DNA from 3 places in the Nostocoides vanveenii genome. Region 1 is predicted to be linked to each of the others. Evidence: predicted binding sites of a transcription regulator. Region 1 holds the regulator's gene; each other region holds the start of a gene.

Region 1 (5,415 bases):
CTTGGCGGTCGACCCGCCGTCCGAGAGCGGCTGGCCCACCTTGCAGTTGTCGCGGTAGACGGCCAGCGCCTTCAGGCCCATCTTCCAACCCTGAACGTAGACGTCCTCGATCTCGTCGACGGTCGCCGTCTCGGGCAGGTTGACGGTCTTGGAGATGGCGCCCGAGAGGAAGGGCTGCACGGCGGCCATCATCCGTACATGGCCCATCGGGGAGATGGCGCGCGCGCCCATGGCGGTGTCGAAGATCTCGTAGTGCTCGGTCTTCAGCCCCGGGGCGTCGATGACGTGGCCCTTGTCGGCGATGAACTCCACGATCGCCTCGACGGTCTCCTCGGCGTAGCCGAGCTTGCGCAGCGCCCGCGGGATGGTCAGGTTGACGATCTGCATGGAGCCGCCGCCGACGAGCTTCTTGAACTTCACCAGTGAGAAGTCCGGCTCGATGCCGGTGGTGTCGCAGTCCATCATGAAGCCGATGGTCCCGGTGGGGGCCAGGACGGAGGCCTGGGCGTTGCGGAAGCCGTTCTTCTCCCCCAACGTCAAGACGTCATCCCACGCCTTGGTAGCGACCCGGTGGATGTCCTTGTCCATCGTGTGCACGGTGCGCAGGGCGTCGTTGGCGGCTTGGTGCTTGCGCATGATGCGCTTGTGCGCATCCTGGTTGCGGGCGAAACCGGCATACGGGCCGACGATGCCGGCCAGTTCGGCGGAGCGCTTGTAGGCGGCACCGGTGAGCAGCGAGGTGATGCTGGCCGCCAGCGCCCGACCCCCGTCGGAGTCGTAGCCGTGACCGGTCGCCATCAGCAGCGCGCCGAGGTTGGCGTAGCCGATGCCGAGCTGGCGGTAGTCGACCGTGGTCTTGCCAATGGGCTCGGTCGGGAAGTCGGCGAAGCAGATGGAGATGTCCATTGCCGTGATGACCAGCTCGACGACCTTTTGGAAGGTGACGGCGTCGAAGGTCTCGTCCTCGCGCAGGAACTTCAGCAGGTTGAGGGAGGCGAGGTTGCAGGAGGAGTTGTCGAGCGACATGTACTCGCTGCACGGGTTGGACGCGGTGATCCGGCCGGTCTCGGGGTTGGTGTGCCAGGCGTTGATGGTGTCGTCGTACTGGATGCCTGGGTCGGCGCACTCCCAGGCCGCCGTCGCAATCTTGTGCATCAGGTCGCGGGCATCGATCTCTTCGATGATCGAGCCGTCCATACGGCTGGTCAGCCCGAAGGACGCGCCCTTCTCGACCGCGGTCATGAACTCGTCGGTGACGCGCACCGAGTTGTTCGCGTTCTGGTACTGGACCGAGACGATGTCCTTGCCACCGAGGTCCATGTCGAAGCCCGCGTCGCGCAGGGCCCGGATCTTGTCCTCCTCGCGGGCCTTGGTTTCGACAAACTCGACGATGTCGGGGTGATCGACGTCCAGGACGACCATCTTGGCGGCGCGACGCGTGGCCCCGCCGGATTTGATGGTGCCGGCCGAGGCGTCCGCCCCGCGCATGAAGGACACCGGGCCGGAGGCGGTGCCGCCGGAGGAGAGCAACTCCTTGCTGGAGCGGATGCGGGAGAGGTTGAGGCCGGCTCCTGAGCCGCCCTTGAAGATGAAGCCCTCCTCCTTGTACCAGTTGAGGATGCTGTCCATGGAGTCGTCGACGGAGAGGATGAAGCACGCGCTGACCTGCTGGGGCGAGGGCGTGCCGACGTTGAACCAGACGGGGCTGTTGAAGCTGAAGACCTGGTGGAGCAGGGCATAGGTCAGCTCGTGCTCGAAGACCTCGGCGTCGGACTCAGTGGCGAAGTAGCCGTACTGCTTGCCCGCGCGGACATAGGTCAGCACGACGCGGTCGATCAACTGACGCAGGCTGCGCTCGCGGGCGTCGGTGCCCAGGGCCCCGCGGAAGTACTTGGTCGTGACGATCGTGCTGGCGTTGACCGACCAGAAGTCGGGGAACTCGACGCCGGACTGCTCGAAGATGACCTCGCCGGTCTTCCAGTTGGTCTGGTTGACCTCCCGCTTCTCCCACGTGACCTCGTCATAGGGGTGCACTCCGGCCGTGGTGAAGATCCGCTCCATGGTCAGGCCCTTGGCCTTGCCGGAACGGGCGGCACTCGAGCGTGCGGTCTCCGTCATCAATCCTTCTCCTGGGGTTGTTGCGTCATGCGATGGGGCTGGGTTGGGCAAAGCGGGCCGCGGGTCTGCGGCACCGGAGTCAATGGTCGATGGCCAGGCGATCGAGCGTGGCTCGCTCGGCGCGTAGCAAGGTGATGGCCGCCTCGAAGTCCTCGAGGGACTCGAAGGCCTGGTAGACGCTCGCGAAGCGGAGGTAGGCCACCTCGTCGAGGTTCCGCAAGGGACCGAGGATGGCCATGCCCACCTCGTGCGCATCGACCTCGGCGATGCCGAGCGACCGAACGGATTCTTCGACCCGCTGCGCGAGGAGCGCGAGATCGTCCTCGGTGACCGGTCGGCCCTGGCAGGCCTTCCGGACACCGACGAGCACCTTGCTCCGACTGAACGGCTCACTCACGCCGGAGCGCTTGAGCACCGTCAGACCGGCCGTCTCGATCGTCGAGAAGCGCCGCCCGCAATCGGGGCACTGACGGCGGCGCCGGATCTGGGCACCGTCGTCACTGGTGCGCGAATCCACGACGCGCGAGTCGGTATGCCGGCAGAACGGACAGTGCACGGCAAACCTCCAATAGCACGACCTGGGGATAAATGCGCGGACAACGTGGGGATTATCTGTGGGTAACTTCACCACCGATGTGTACTACATGTTGACGAACTACAACCGTGTAACCACTAGATGTAGGAATCTACTTCGTCAACGACCCCAACGCAAGGTCTCTTCCCCGGCGCGTCGCCACAGACTTCCCAAGACGCGTCCGGCCCGCCTCAGCCCTTCGGAATCACCAGTCGCTGGCCGATCATGATCCGGTCCGTGGACAGCCCATTCGCCTGCTGAAGGGCGACGACGCCCTGATGAATGGCCTGGTCGGGCAGGTAGTCGCGAGCGATCTCGGACAGCGTCTGCCCCTTCTCCACGACGACAGTCGGAAGGGCGGGTGCGGTCGAGGCCGACGCGATCGCCCCCGGACGGTTGACCATGGCGACCCCCAGCACGATGCCGCCGCCCAGCAGCGTGGACACCAGCAGCGAAATCGCCAGTCGGCCGGCCCGAGTGACATGAACCGTGCCCCGGACGGCCAGCTCGCGAACCGGATGCGTGGTCGCGGGCGCCATGCCACGGCGACGCGACGACGGCTGCGCCGGGGCGACCGGCGGCACGAGCGCAAGCGCGCGGCGGCGGTCACGTCCCGGCCTGGTCGACGGGGCGGGCAGGGTCAGCGGAGCGGACAGGGCCAACGATCCGTCGGTCCCCCAGGATGTGAGCGTTGCGGCCATGTTGATCTCCTCCTTCGGCGTGTCCATCGAAGAAATGTTCGATAGAACGGTTGTACGATATGTAGCACGGAATCTGCGACTGATGCAAGAAACGATCGAACAGATGTTTGAGATCGTGACCTGATCGGCATAGGCTCTTCCGTACTGGGACGAGCATGTCAGCGACCACCGACAACCGGCCCCAGCTGCGGAAATGCCACCGTCGAGCAGGCCACGCGAGGGCAATGGAGGCCCAGATGAGCAGCGACAACACGACCGGCCAGGTGCACCCCATGCCTGAGCGCGAGGACGGCGACGGTCTGACCGTGCGCCAGCGACGCGTCCTGGATGTCATCCGCACCTCGATCGATCAACGTGGCTATCCCCCGAGCATGCGCGAGATCGGCGAGGCGGTCGGACTGGTCTCCCCCAGTTCGGTTGCCCACCAACTCCACGCCCTTGAGCGCAAGGGCTATCTGCGGCGCGATCCCAACCGGCCCCGAGCGATCGAAGTCGTCTCCCCGAACGCCCCGGGTGAGCGTGGCTACCGCCCCGGCGACCACGAGGACGATGGTCACCAGGACGAGACGGGCAGCGGCGACGCGCGGCCGGAAGCGTCATACGTGCCGGTGATCGGACGGATCGCCGCGGGTTCACCGATCATGGCCGACGAAGTGGTCGAGGACGTCTTTCCTCTGCCGCGCCAGATCGTCGGCGACGGCACTCTTTTCCTTCTGCGGGTGGTTGGCGACTCGATGATCGACGCCGCGATCTGCGACGGCGACTGGGTTGTGGTGCGTCAGCAACCGACTGCGGACAATGGCGACATCGTCGCCGCGCTGCTCGATAACGAGGCCACGGTCAAGTCGTTCAAGCGCCGTGACGGCAAGGTGTGGCTGATGCCGCACAATCCGGCGTTCGGCCCCATCGACGGTGACCACGCGACGATTCTCGGCAAGGTGACCGCAGTCCTTCGCCGGGTGTGATCGGTCAGTCACCGAGACGGTCGGCCACCAGCCGCAACGTTGTCGGCCACCAGCCGCAACGTTTCGGTGATGCCGTCGTCCACCTGCACGTCGATCAGGTGCCGATCGCGCAGGGTTCCGCGCGTCACCGCAGCGATCGGTATGCCGCCACGCGCCGCGCGCCGCACGAAGCGAAGTCCGCTCATCACCTGTAGCGAGCTGCCGATGACGACGAGCGCGTGGGCCGCATCGGTGAGGTGGAAGCACTGGTCAACCCGCTCGCGCGGCACGCTGCCACCGAAGAAGACGACATCCGGTTTGAGCCGGTCCAGGCCGCAGGCGCGGCAGGTCGGGGTCACGAAGTGCGCGATGAGCGCGTCATCGAGCACCACATCGCCGTCCGGGCGGATCTGGCTGCTGACCCGGGATCCGTCGCGAGCCAAGCCGATGATGTCGTCGGCAAAGTGCGGATTGGCCTGACGGATGGCCGCCTGTATCTGCTCGCGCGGATAGCGCTGGCCGCAATCGAGGCAGACGACCTCGGCGAGGCTGCCGTGCAACTCCACGACCCGACTGCTGCCCGCCCGTTGATGGAGTCCGTCGACATTCTGGGTGATGATGTCGGTGACCAGGCCGTGCCTTTCGAGGGCGGCGAGGGCCTGGTGGCCCGCGTTGGGTTCGGCGGCGGTGAAGCGGGACCAGCCGGCATACGAGCGGGCCCAGTAGCGCTGGCGGCTGGAGCTGGAGGTGACGAACTCGCCGTGCTGCATCGGGGTGACGCGCCGCTGGCCGTCGGGGCCGCGGTAGTCGGGAATGCCGGAGTCCGTGCTGATCCCGGCCCCGGTCAGGGCAAGCACCCCACCGCGTGCGACGAGGCCGGCGAGCGCGTCAACAGCGCGATTCGCGGTGTCGGTATGTGCGGTGGCGGAGGTCGAGTCGGTCAAAGCCGGCCTGCCATGGGGTGCTCCTCGGGCGGGGCATGTTCGTGGGTTTCATCCCATCACATGCCGAACCGGCCTCTCGACGGGGCTGGACCGGCCTCTCGACGGGGCTGGACCGGCCTCTCGACGGGATGGGG
Region 2 (5,415 bases), on a different contig from region 1:
AGCCTCGTTGACGGTGACGGAATGGGGCCGTTGCGGCCCCGCGACCGCGGCCTAGGTGAGCAAGAACGCGCGCGGATCGCGGCCGGACTTGCCGCGCTCGGTTCGGCCGGCGTGGACATCGCCGACCTCGACGCGATTGGTGCGGCGTATGACGCGACCTATGCCGCGTGGCGCGACACCGCTAAGCGCAAGCGGGAGAACCACGATGCCCTCGTCGAGCAGTTCGCGATCGGGCTCGGGGAGCATCTGACGCGGCATACGGACCTGCGGTGGCGCATCGTGACCGATGTCTTCGGGACCGATCTGGCGATCGCGGATCAGCGTGAGGGCGACTTCGTCGTCGTGCCGGGCAATCTCGTGGCGTCGCGGTGGATGCGTGGGGAGACCGGGTGGCTGCCCGGAGTCGCGCGGCATCTGATCCGCGTGCGGGGCGAGAGCACCGCCTCCTGATGTCCCGGGGTGCTGGTGGGATCTCGGACGGGGGTCAGGCGCCTGCCCAGGGTGCTCATGAAGCCGCCCCCAAGGACCACGGCACCAAACCCGCACCCAGCCCGGCGACGCTGGCCGCGCTGAACGCCGAGCCGGTGGGGCGGCTCGGGCGAATGGAGCGGCGGATCCTCGGCCCTGGCCGCGAGCCCGATCCGCGCTACAGCCTGGCCAACGAGCGGACGTTCCTTGCCTACATCCGCACCGCGTTGACACTCCTCGGTGGCGGGGTGGCGGTCGAGGCCTTCGCCGGGGATGCGATCGCGTTGGTCGCGCGCCGTGCGCTCGCCCTTGGACTGGTCTGCCTGGGCATGGCGATCTCGGCGGCCGCCTCCTATCGCTGGGTGACTTTGGAGCGGTCGATGCGCCTCGGCCGGCCGTTGCCGCTGAATCCGATCGGCTTCGTGCTCGCCATCGGCGTCACTCTCGCCGCCATCGCTCTCGCGGTCTCGATCGTCTTGGCACCCTCATGAGCCGGGCCGCCGCGAGTCCCTGGGACGGGGACAGCGGGCTGGCTCGAGAGCGATCGGATCTGTCGTGGGGTCGCACCATGCTGGCGGTGTTGACGGTAACTGGGTTGTTTCTGCGGTGGATCCCCGCGCACGGTCTGGCCACCGTCGTGCCGATGGGGCTGGGCGTGGTGGCGGCCTTCGGGTTGCAGGTCTTGCGCCGTCGGCGCCGGCTCGAAGTGTTGGGCGGGCACGGCAGCGCGGCCGAGGAGGTCCTCGGATTGGCGGCGCTGGTCTGCCTGGTCGGATTGGCCGCGCTGATCCTGATAGCGCTGGGGATCTGACGCCGGCCGGCCGTATCTGGTGGGCGCCGCAGGGTGTCGACGCCGGTGTCGAGGATCGGTCCTGTTGGTCGCGGCCGGGCTGGATGCGTTCCACGGAAGCGGCACCGATCAACACGGGGTCAACGACCCGTTGATCGGATGGTTACGTGAGATCACCGAGGCGACCGGCGCGCAACGTGCGGCGATCCCGAATGTCCATGACCGGCTCAGTTCCTACGCCCCTTCGGCCTCGGAGTCTGCCAAAGCGTGAACGGGTAGGACCTTCGGAAGTCCGCGTCGGAAGTCCACGTCATGGCGCTCTCCCGTCGCCTCGATCAGGCGCTCGGCAGCCACATTGGTTAACGACCGGTCCGAGTCCCTGGGTCCGCAACCACGCGACATGCGCGGCGTGAGAGTGGAGTGGTCTTCGTCGGAGTCGCGGTAGTACGTCACCCCAAAGGGCCCGGCGTCGCTGCCCAGTCAGGCGCCGCGAAGCGATGTCGCTCGGAATCGCGATAGAAGCGGACCCAGTTCAGGTCGAGGTGTTCGCCGAGCGGGCCGCGATAACTCGCGCCTTCCGTTCGGCTCGCCCAGTGGCTTGTGGTCGCGGCATCCTCGACGTCCGCAGCGCGGCCAGCGGCCGAGCCGGGAGCTGAGTCCGGGACGGGGTGGTGGGGGTTGGACCTGGATCGGTCGGCCCCGATCGTCGTGGAAAACGAATGGGCACAACACACCGTCGCCGTGACGCGCGCTGCCGCCGTGATGCCGGTCGTCGGCGGCGATCGCGCCCGCGCTAGAAGTCGGCTTGGCGGGCGTGATGGTGAAGGCACCCTGGTGGTGGCCGGTGTGGTGGTGGGGGCAGAGGCAGATCAGGTTGTCGTAGTCGGTGCCGCCGCCGTCTTCCCAATGGTGGAGGTGATGGATCTCGACAAACCGGGTCGCCGGGCAACCGGGGTATGCACAGCCCCGGTCGCGGTCTTCGACCAGGCGGCGGGTCCGAGCCGGAATCCCGCGTTGGGTGCGTCCGACGTTGACGGGTTTGCCGTCGCGTTCGAGGATGACAGCGTGCGCGCTGATGCAGGCATACCGATCGGCGAGGTGTCGCGGGATCGCGCCGCGAGCGTTGAGCCACGCTCCGCCGATGTCGAGGTGGAGGTAAATGCGGTAACGATCTGCGCGCGAGACGGGCTCGACCGTGGCCAGTGACCGATTCGCGATCTCGGCGAGCGCGTCGGCCGGCCCGGCCCGGGTTTCACCTGCGGTGAAGAGGGCATCTTTGGCCTCCTTTAACGCTTGCTCGAGTAGTGCACCGAGGTCAGCGGGGAGATCCCCCTGCACATAGAAGCGCCCCCGATCCCACCAGGTCATCAGGCGCCCCGGCAGACTGGCCCGGGCCGCGGTCTCGGACAACACCGGCTCCTCCTCGGTGCCAAGACCGAAACCGAGACCTGCGAATGGCCTGCCGGACGGTGCATCTGCCTCGTCCGGAGACGGACCGGCATCCTGCGCCGGATCCCCTGAGTGCTCGGCTGCCTCAGTGTCAGCGGACATCCCCTCGCCGCCCGAGTCGGCTTCGTCGTCGCCACCCTGGCCGGCCGACCCGGGTGCGGGGACGCCGTTGGGGTAGACGCTGAGGTCACCGCAAAAGTCGCTCGTGGTCGCGCGATCGGCCGTCGTCCAAGCCGTCTCCGGTTCGACCTGATTGTCAGTATCGCCCTCGGTGTCGACAGTCTCGAAGGGATAACGGGACAGCGCTCGACGCAGCTGGGCGACCGTCAACTTGGGGGCCAACTCGACCACCGACGCCTCATAGGACGCGGGCACATGCCGAGCGATGACCGCCGCCTGGTCCAAAGACAATTGGCCCTCATCGAGCAACCGAATCATCAACAGCAGCATGCTCGCTCGCCGAGCGAGCGCGACCGCCTGCCCCGCCGTCGCGGCAGCCAGTCCAGCCCGCAGTGCCAGCCAGTGCTCTGGCGACCGGACTCCGCCATGCGCACCCCAGTCATCCGCCGCGATGACTGACACCGTCACTGCGACCAAAGCGGCATACAGCCGGTTCAACCCGCCCGCGAGATCATTTGCCCGCACCCATGGGCTTGACGAATCGACCGGCGTCATAGCCGTCAGCACCGCTGCCTCGCCCATCTCAACCCCCGCCAAACGACCCTGCTGTGAGTCACCCCCTGTGACCCACCCGAAGGAAGGTTATCGTACATACGTTCGATTCACAAGGTGCGCGCCAAGAATTCTTGCCTGCTAATCGCCGGAGGCATCAGTCGCAGGCGGGCCCTCGCGCATCGAGCACGCGGATCGCCCACGCGCACCATTCGATGTTCTCGCGCTCGAAAGTGATCCCCCGGCGCAGCGTCAGATAGGGGCCGATCCGGGTCGCCGCGCGCAGGAAGGAGTCCTCTTCGCGGCCGTCCAGCAGCCGATCGCGCAATTGCTCGAAACGTTGCAGCCTCTCTCGGGCGATGGCCAACCGCTCGACGAGGTGCCCGCTGACCAGATCGGGCTCCACGATGTCCACGGCCTGTACCTGCACGAGCAGGTCGTCTCGGATGGCAGACGGCTTGGCCTCCTGTGCCACAAACGCGCGCAAAGCATCGACCCCCGCAGGTGTCAGCTGGAAAACGCGCTTGTTGGGCCGCTTAGCCTGCTCGACCAGACGCGCCTCGACCAGACCGTCGGCCTCCATGCGCTCCAACTCGCGGTAGAGCTGCTGGGGCGCGGCCATCCAGAAGTTGGCGATCGAGCCGTCGAACGTCTTGGCCAGGTCATAGCCCGACGACTCGCCGTCGAGAAGAGTGGCCAGAATCGCGTCGCGCAGCGCCATCACGTCAGCCTAGGCGGCGTTGACTCGTCAATCCGTTGCCTAGCCTCGAGCTCGGCGATCGCCTCGGCCTGGATCCGGCCGAATTGCTCACCCATGGCGGCCGAGAGGGCGTGGGCGCCCTGCAGTGGGCGCACCATCACCATGAGGTCGACGATCTTGCCGTCGCCATCGGTGCGAATGAAGTCGCAGCCGTTCACGACCTTGCCGTCCACCGTCGCCTCGAAGACGAGCGCGGAATCTCGCCCGCCGGCATCGACGATCTCGCGGACGTAGTGGAAGTCCTCGAACACCCGCAGGACCCCGCGCAGGATCGCTGCCGTGATCGGCTTGCCGTCATAGGGCGTGAACGCCACCGGGCTCGTGAAACGCACGTCATCGGCCAGCAGGTCGGCAATGGCGTCGAGATCGCGCGCCTCGACGGCCGCTCGGAAGGCGTGCATGGCATGCTCCTTAGGCAACTCGTTGACTAGTCATGAATATAAGCAGGGCGCGTATGCCGTGTCCACGGGTTCCGCGTCACGCGGGCGCCGGCGGCGCGCACACTCCCCACGCCTGCGTACCCCGAGTCCATGAGTTCCGCGCCACGCGCGTGTATGTCGTGCTCTCACGTAATCCTTAGACGCCCGCATACGATGCCCGCGTGGACCCGATCCGGAACCCTTATGCCCCCGGCGCCGGCCAGCGCCCGCCCGAGCTCGCCGGGCGCGATGAGCAGCTACAGACCTTCGACGTGGTGCTGCAGCGGGTGGCAAAAGGGCGCCCCGAGCGCTCGCTGATCCTGACCGGATTGCGGGGTGTCGGAAAGACGGTGCTGCTCAACGCCCTTCGCGGCCAAGCCGTCCGAGCCGGTTGGGGCACAGGGAAGTTCGAGGCCAGACCGGACCAGACCCTGCGCCGCCCGATCGCGGCGGCCGCCCACGTCGCGGTGCGTGAGCTCGGGCATACACAAGCCGATCAGGTCGACCACGTCCTCGGCGTCATCAAATCCTTCGCGCAGCGCGACACCGCGCCTAATGCCAAGTTGCGCGACCGCTGGAACCCCGGTATCGATGCGAGTGCCGTTCCTGGACGGGCGGATTCGGGCGATATCGAGATCGACCTGGTCGAGCTCTTCACCGACATCGGTGGTCTCGGTGCGGACCTTGGGCGCGGGGTCGCGATCTTCATCGACGAGATGCAGGACCTCGGGCCTGAGGACATCTCGGCGCTATGCGCGGCCTGTCACGAGATCTCTCAGGCCTCGCTGCCCGTCCTCGTCGTCGGCGCCGGGCTGCCCCACCTCCCGGCCGTCCTCTCGGCCTCAAAGTCTTACTCC
Region 3 (5,415 bases), on a different contig from region 1:
CGATCGGGGTCCTCGCGGTTCAGGGCGATGTCCGAGAGCACGTCGATGTGCTGCGCAGCCTCGATGTCGACGTTGTGACGATCCGCCGCCCGCAGGAGGTCGCCCGGATCGATGGCCTCATTATCCCCGGTGGCGAGTCGACGACCATGGACAAGCTTGTGCGTGCCTTCGCCCTCGACGACCCGCTCCGGGAGCGGCTTGCGGCGGGGATGCCGGCATACGGCTCGTGCGCGGGGATGATCATGCTCGCCGATCGGATCGAGGGCGGGCGCGCCGACCAGCAGACTCTCGGCGGCCTTGATATCACCGTGCGCCGCAACGCCTTCGGCCGCCAGGTGGACTCCTTCGAGGCGGATCTCCACATCCGGGAACTCGGCCCCGAGCCGCTGCGCGCCGTGTTCATCCGCGCCCCCTGGGTCGAGGCGGTCGGCCCGCACGCGAGCGTCCTCGCGCGGGTCGAGGCAGGACCGGCCACCGGCGCGGTGGTGGCGGTCCGGCAGGGTAATCTCCTGGCGACGTCCTTCCATCCGGAGGTCACCCGCGATCACCGCATCCACCAGCTCTTCGTCCGCATGGTCGAGGGCCGGCCGGTACTATCGCCCGACAGCCCGTAACAACCCGACTTTCTCGAAGGTGACGCATGTCCGGCCACTCCAAATGGGCCACTACGAAGCACCAGAAGGCCGCCAAGGACGCCAAGCGCGGCAAGCTCTTCGCCAAGCTGATCAAGAACATCGAGGTCGCGGCGCGCAGTGGCGGCGGCGACCCGGACGGCAACCCCACCCTTTGGGATGCGATCTACAAGGCCAAGAAGTCCTCGGTCCCCAATGACAATATCGACCGGGCCGTCAAGCGCGGCTCCGGTGCCGAGGCCGGCGGCGCGGACTGGCAGACGATCATGTATGAGGGGTATGCCCCCGGCGGCGTCGCGCTTCTGATCGAGTGCCTCACCGACAACCGCAACCGCGCGGCGGCCGAGGTGCGCACGGCGCTCACCCGCAACGGCGGCAACCTCGCCGACCCAGGCTCGGTGGCCTACATCTTCAATCGCAAGGGCGTCGTGATCGTCCCCAAGGGCGAGAAGAGCGAGGACGACATCCTCGAGGTCGTCCTGGACGCCGGAGCCGAAGAGGTCAACGACAACGGCGACTCCTACGAGATCGTCTCCGAGGCCTCGGACTATGTCGGCGTGCGCAACGCCCTCAAGGACGCCGGCATCGACTACGACTCCGCCGAGGCGTCCTTCGTCCCCAACCTGCAGGTCCCGCTCGACCTCGAGGGCGCCAAGCGGATGATCCGCGTCATCGTCGCCCTGGAGGATTCCGACGACGTCCAGAACGTCTTCGCCAATGGCGACATCTCCGACGAGGTGCTCGCGGAACTCGACGCCGAGGACTGAGCGACGCCGGCATACGGGCCGCGGGCGTGTTGACGGCATACCGGCGGCTCGCATCGCGTACGGTGGGCTACCGAACAGGTGTTCGGTAGTCCACGCGCAATTGCGCCGTCGAACTCACGAAGGAGGCAGCCATGCGAGTGCTGGGTGTCGACCCGGGTTTGACGCGGTGCGGCCTCGGCGTCGTCGACGGCAGTGCCGGCCGTGCCCGGATGATCGCCGTCGGCGTCGTCCGCACGCCCAGCGACGCGGAGCCGGGGGAGCGACTGGCCTATCTCGAGACTCAACTGGGGGAGTGGCTGCGGCGTTTCAGTCCCGATGTCGTTGCGGTAGAACGGGTTTTCGCCGATGCCAATGTCGCATCCGTCATGACCACGGCCCACGCAACCGCCATCGCCCTGCTCACCGCGCACAAGCACGGCGTGCCGATCGTCTTCCACACGCCGACCGAGGTCAAGGCCGCCGTGACCGGGAGCGGGCGCGCCGAGAAGGCCCAGGTCACCACCATGGTCACCAAGATCTTGCGCCTGGACGAACCGCCCCGCCCGGCCGACGCGGCCGACGCCCTCGCGCTGGCCATCTGCCATGCCTGGCGAGGCAGCGCGGCCGCGCGCGTCGCCGCACTGACCCCCGGAGGTATGCCGTGATCGCCAGCATCACCGGAACCATCGAGCACGTCGGCCTCGATCGGCTGGTCTTGCGCGTGGGCGGAGTGGGGCTGCTCGTCCATACGACCCCCGCGACGGCCGCCACCCATCGGGCCGGGACCGAAGCGTCGCTCGCGACCAGCCTCGTGGTGCGCGAGGACAGCCTGACGCTCTTCGGCTTCGGGACGGCGGGCGAACGCGAGATGTTCGAGACCGCGCAGACGGTGACCGGTGTCGGCCCGCGGCTCGCGCTGGCCATTCTGTCCGTCTTCAGCCCGGTGGAGCTAGCCGTTGCGATCGGTGCCGGCAATATCACCGCGCTCACCAAGGTGCCCGGTGTCGGCCGCAAGGGCGCCGAGCGCCTCATCCTGGAGTTGCGTGACAAGGTCGGTATGCCGTCACCCGCCGACGCGGCCGGCCTGCCCACCGTAGTGGCGCACGACCGCGACCAGGTCGTCGAGGCACTCGTCGGGCTGGGCTGGACGCAGAAGGCCGCCGGCGACGCCGTGGACAAGGTCGCTGCCGCCGACAATGCGCCGACCGAAGTGGCCGCCCTGCTGCGCGCGGCCTTGCGAGAGTTGGGCCGGTGAGCGGTTTCGCCAGCGAGATCCGGGAGGGCACACCAGAGTCGGACGACGCTCGCTCGCCGGAGTCGAGCCGGGTAGTGGATCCGGCGCGCGAGAACGACGAGCAAATCGTCGAGGCCGCGCTGCGACCGAAGCGGCTGGCGGACTTTCCCGGGCAGCCACGGGTGCGCGACCAACTCGATCTAGTGCTGCGGGCCGCCCGCCAACGCGGCACGGCGCCGGATCACATCTTGCTCTCGGGGCCGCCCGGGCTGGGCAAGACCACGCTCGCGATGATCGTCGCGGCCGAGTTGGAGCAGCCGATCCGGGTCACCAGCGGTCCAGCCATCCAGCACGCCGGCGACCTGGCCGCGATCTTGTCCTCGCTGGCCGAGCACGAGGTGCTCTTCCTCGATGAGATCCATCGGATGTCCCGGGCCGCCGAGGAGATGCTCTATTTGGCGATGGAGGACTTCCGGGTCGACATCATCGTCGGCAAGGGTCCCGGCGCGACGGCGATCCCTCTGGAGTTGCCGCCCTTCACCGTCGTCGGTGCGACCACCCGGGACGGCCTGTTGCCTGCGCCCCTGCGCGACCGCTTCGGCTTCACCGGCCGGCTCGACTTCTACGACCCGGCCGATCTGGCCCGGATTCTGCGCCGGTCCGCCGGGTTGCTGGCCGTTCAGATCGACGACGACGCGGTGGTCGAGATCGCCGGCCGATCGCGCGGCACCCCGCGCATCGCCAACCGGCTGCTGCGCCGGGTGCGCGACTGGGCACAGGTGCACGGCGACGGGCGGATCGACCGGGGGGCCGCCGCGGCGGCGCTGGATCTCTTCGATGTCGATCCCGTGGGCCTGGACCGCCTCGACCGTGCGGTGCTCGATGCGTTGTGCCGCAAATACGGCGGCGGCCCGGTTGGCATCACCACGCTCGCCGTCGCCGTCGGCGAGGAACCCGACACCGTCGAGACGGTGGCCGAACCCTACCTCGTGCGCCAGGGCTTCCTCGAGCGGACGGCCCGCGGACGCACCGCCCTGCGGGCGGCGTGGACGCACCTCGGCCTCATACCGCCGCATACGGCCATCGGCCAGGACGTCCTGCCGTTCGACGGCGTCGCCACCCGCTTCGAGTGACGGGCCCTGTTCCTCAACCCTGGTAGCAGCACTTAGGTCACGTTCAGCATGGTCGAACCTGCTGCAGGTGACCTAAACCCTGCTAGCAGACTTTAGGGACAGGGGGAACCACGGGCTCGGGCGGGCCGTTCACCTCGGCGGACGCCACCGATGGCCGTATGCCGCCCACTCGCCGACGCGGGGTCGGCATTCGTCCCGCTGCGGGGGCGTCGCCTAGACTCGGTCGGTGGCTCCCGCGTGAGCCGTCGATTCCGCACGCCTGACACCAAGGATTTCTCACGATGCATACGGGCTTGGCCACCGCCACCCAATCGGGCTCGGGCATGGGCAGCGTGCTTCTGCTTCTCCTGCCGCTCGTCCTGCTCTTTGTCCTGATGTTCTCCCAGCGCCGCCGCACCCAGGCGCTCAAGAATGTCCAGGCCTCCATCGGGGTGGGTGATGAGGTGGTGACGACGTCGGGCATGATCGGACGGGTTGCCGCGCTGGACGGTCAGGTGACCACGCTCGAAGTTGCCCCGGGTGTGCGCGTTCGCTTCGACCGCCGCGCGATCGGGTCGCGCTACCAGCCCGCGCCCCCGACCGGCCCCCTCGACCAGACCGGACCCGTCGATCAGGGGAGCAACTGACCCATGGCTCGTGCATCGACGCGCCCGACGCGCGGTCGCCCCGATGGTGCCGTCCGCACCCTTGTCACCTTCTTCGTGATGGTCGCAGCCCTGGCCGCTGTGCTCGGCGGCGCCGTGTGGAAGAGCACTGCCCAGTGGACACCGAAGCTCGGTCTCGACCTCGAAGGCGGCACCCAACTCGTCCTCAAGCCTCGGCTCGTCGGCGACCAGACGGTCACGTCGCAGCAGGTGGCCCAGGCCCGCGACATCATCGCCGAACGTGTCGACTCCCAGGGCGTCAGCGGCGCCGAGGTCACCACGCAGGGCGCCGACAATATCGTCGTCAGCATGGCGGGTGACCCCACCCGGCAGCAGGAGGACAGCCTGCGGCGATCGTCGGCCCTGCAGTTCCGGCCGGTCCTGACGGTGGCTGCCGGGACGCCTGCACCCACGCCGACGTCGACCTCGACCGGTTCGTCGACGTCCACCGGCACATCGACCAGCACGTCGGCCTCCAGCACCGACAAGAGCACGAGCAGCGCGTCGGGGGGCGCCACGTCGTCGGCCGCCCCCTCGGGCACGCCGACCAGCGCGACCGACCAGGCCTGGGTGACGCCCGGGCTGACTACTCAGTTCGACGCGCTCGACTGCAGCAAAGACGGCGTGCTCGACACGATCGTCGATGACCCGGCCAAGCCCTTGGTCACCTGTAGCACCGACAAGACGGCCAAATACATCCTTGGCCCGGTCGCCGTCGGCGGCGCCGACATCACCGACGCCCAGGCGGGCTACCGCCTCGCGCAGAACGGCCAGCCGACCAATGTCGTGGAGATCCAGCTTTCGCTCGACTCCAAGGCGACCAAGACCTATGGCGACCTGAGCATCGAGATGCTCAACCTGCCCAGCCCCCGCAACCAGCTCGCGTCGGTCCTGGACTCCAGCGTGATCATCGCCCCGCAGTTCAACGAGCCGATCACCAACGGCCAGGCCTCGATCACCGGCGGCTTCACCTTCCAAGAGGCGCAGGAACTCGCCAAACAGCTGAAGTTCGGCTCGCTGCCGATC

What was found. The regulator LexA, encoded in region 1, represses DNA repair genes until DNA is damaged. The targets are predictions, from matches to a motif close to TCGAACANNTGTTCGA.
Region 2: a site for LexA is predicted at 3,473-3,488, ahead of ABD209_RS02385 (HNH endonuclease signature motif containing protein). Genes of this name have one in related genera too.
Region 3: a site for LexA is predicted at 1,470-1,485, ahead of ruvC (crossover junction endodeoxyribonuclease RuvC). Genes of this name have one in related genera too.

Annotation. Positions count from the first base shown of each region.
Region 1 covers NZ_BAAAPN010000044.1:31,031-36,445, reverse strand. Annotated here, with positions in the region: gene ABD209_RS08590 (vitamin B12-dependent ribonucleotide reductase) at 1-2,118, opposite strand, end outside; gene nrdR (transcriptional regulator NrdR) at 2,198-2,674, opposite strand; gene ABD209_RS08580 (LysM peptidoglycan-binding domain-containing protein) at 2,884-3,420, opposite strand; gene lexA (transcriptional repressor LexA) at 3,630-4,358, shown strand; gene ABD209_RS08570 (NAD-dependent protein deacetylase) at 4,367-5,281, opposite strand.
Region 2 covers NZ_BAAAPN010000014.1:17,459-22,873, forward strand. Annotated here, with positions in the region: gene ABD209_RS02365 (DUF3806 domain-containing protein) at 1-450, shown strand, start outside; gene ABD209_RS02370 (YidH family protein) at 450-959, shown strand; gene ABD209_RS02375 (hypothetical protein) at 956-1,279, shown strand; gene ABD209_RS02380 (hypothetical protein) at 1,344-1,529, shown strand; gene ABD209_RS02385 (HNH endonuclease signature motif containing protein) at 1,739-3,424, opposite strand; gene ABD209_RS02390 (PadR family transcriptional regulator) at 3,537-4,100, opposite strand; gene ABD209_RS02395 (nuclear transport factor 2 family protein) at 4,100-4,540, opposite strand; gene ABD209_RS02400 (ATP-binding protein) at 4,741-5,415, shown strand, end outside.
Region 3 covers NZ_BAAAPN010000034.1:106,360-111,774, reverse strand. Annotated here, with positions in the region: gene pdxT (pyridoxal 5'-phosphate synthase glutaminase subunit PdxT) at 1-614, shown strand, start outside; gene ABD209_RS06705 (YebC/PmpR family DNA-binding transcriptional regulator) at 641-1,399, shown strand; gene ruvC (crossover junction endodeoxyribonuclease RuvC) at 1,531-2,043, shown strand; gene ruvA (Holliday junction branch migration protein RuvA) at 2,040-2,633, shown strand; gene ruvB (Holliday junction branch migration DNA helicase RuvB) at 2,708-3,745, shown strand; gene yajC (preprotein translocase subunit YajC) at 4,027-4,371, shown strand; gene secD (protein translocase subunit SecD) at 4,375-5,415, shown strand, end outside.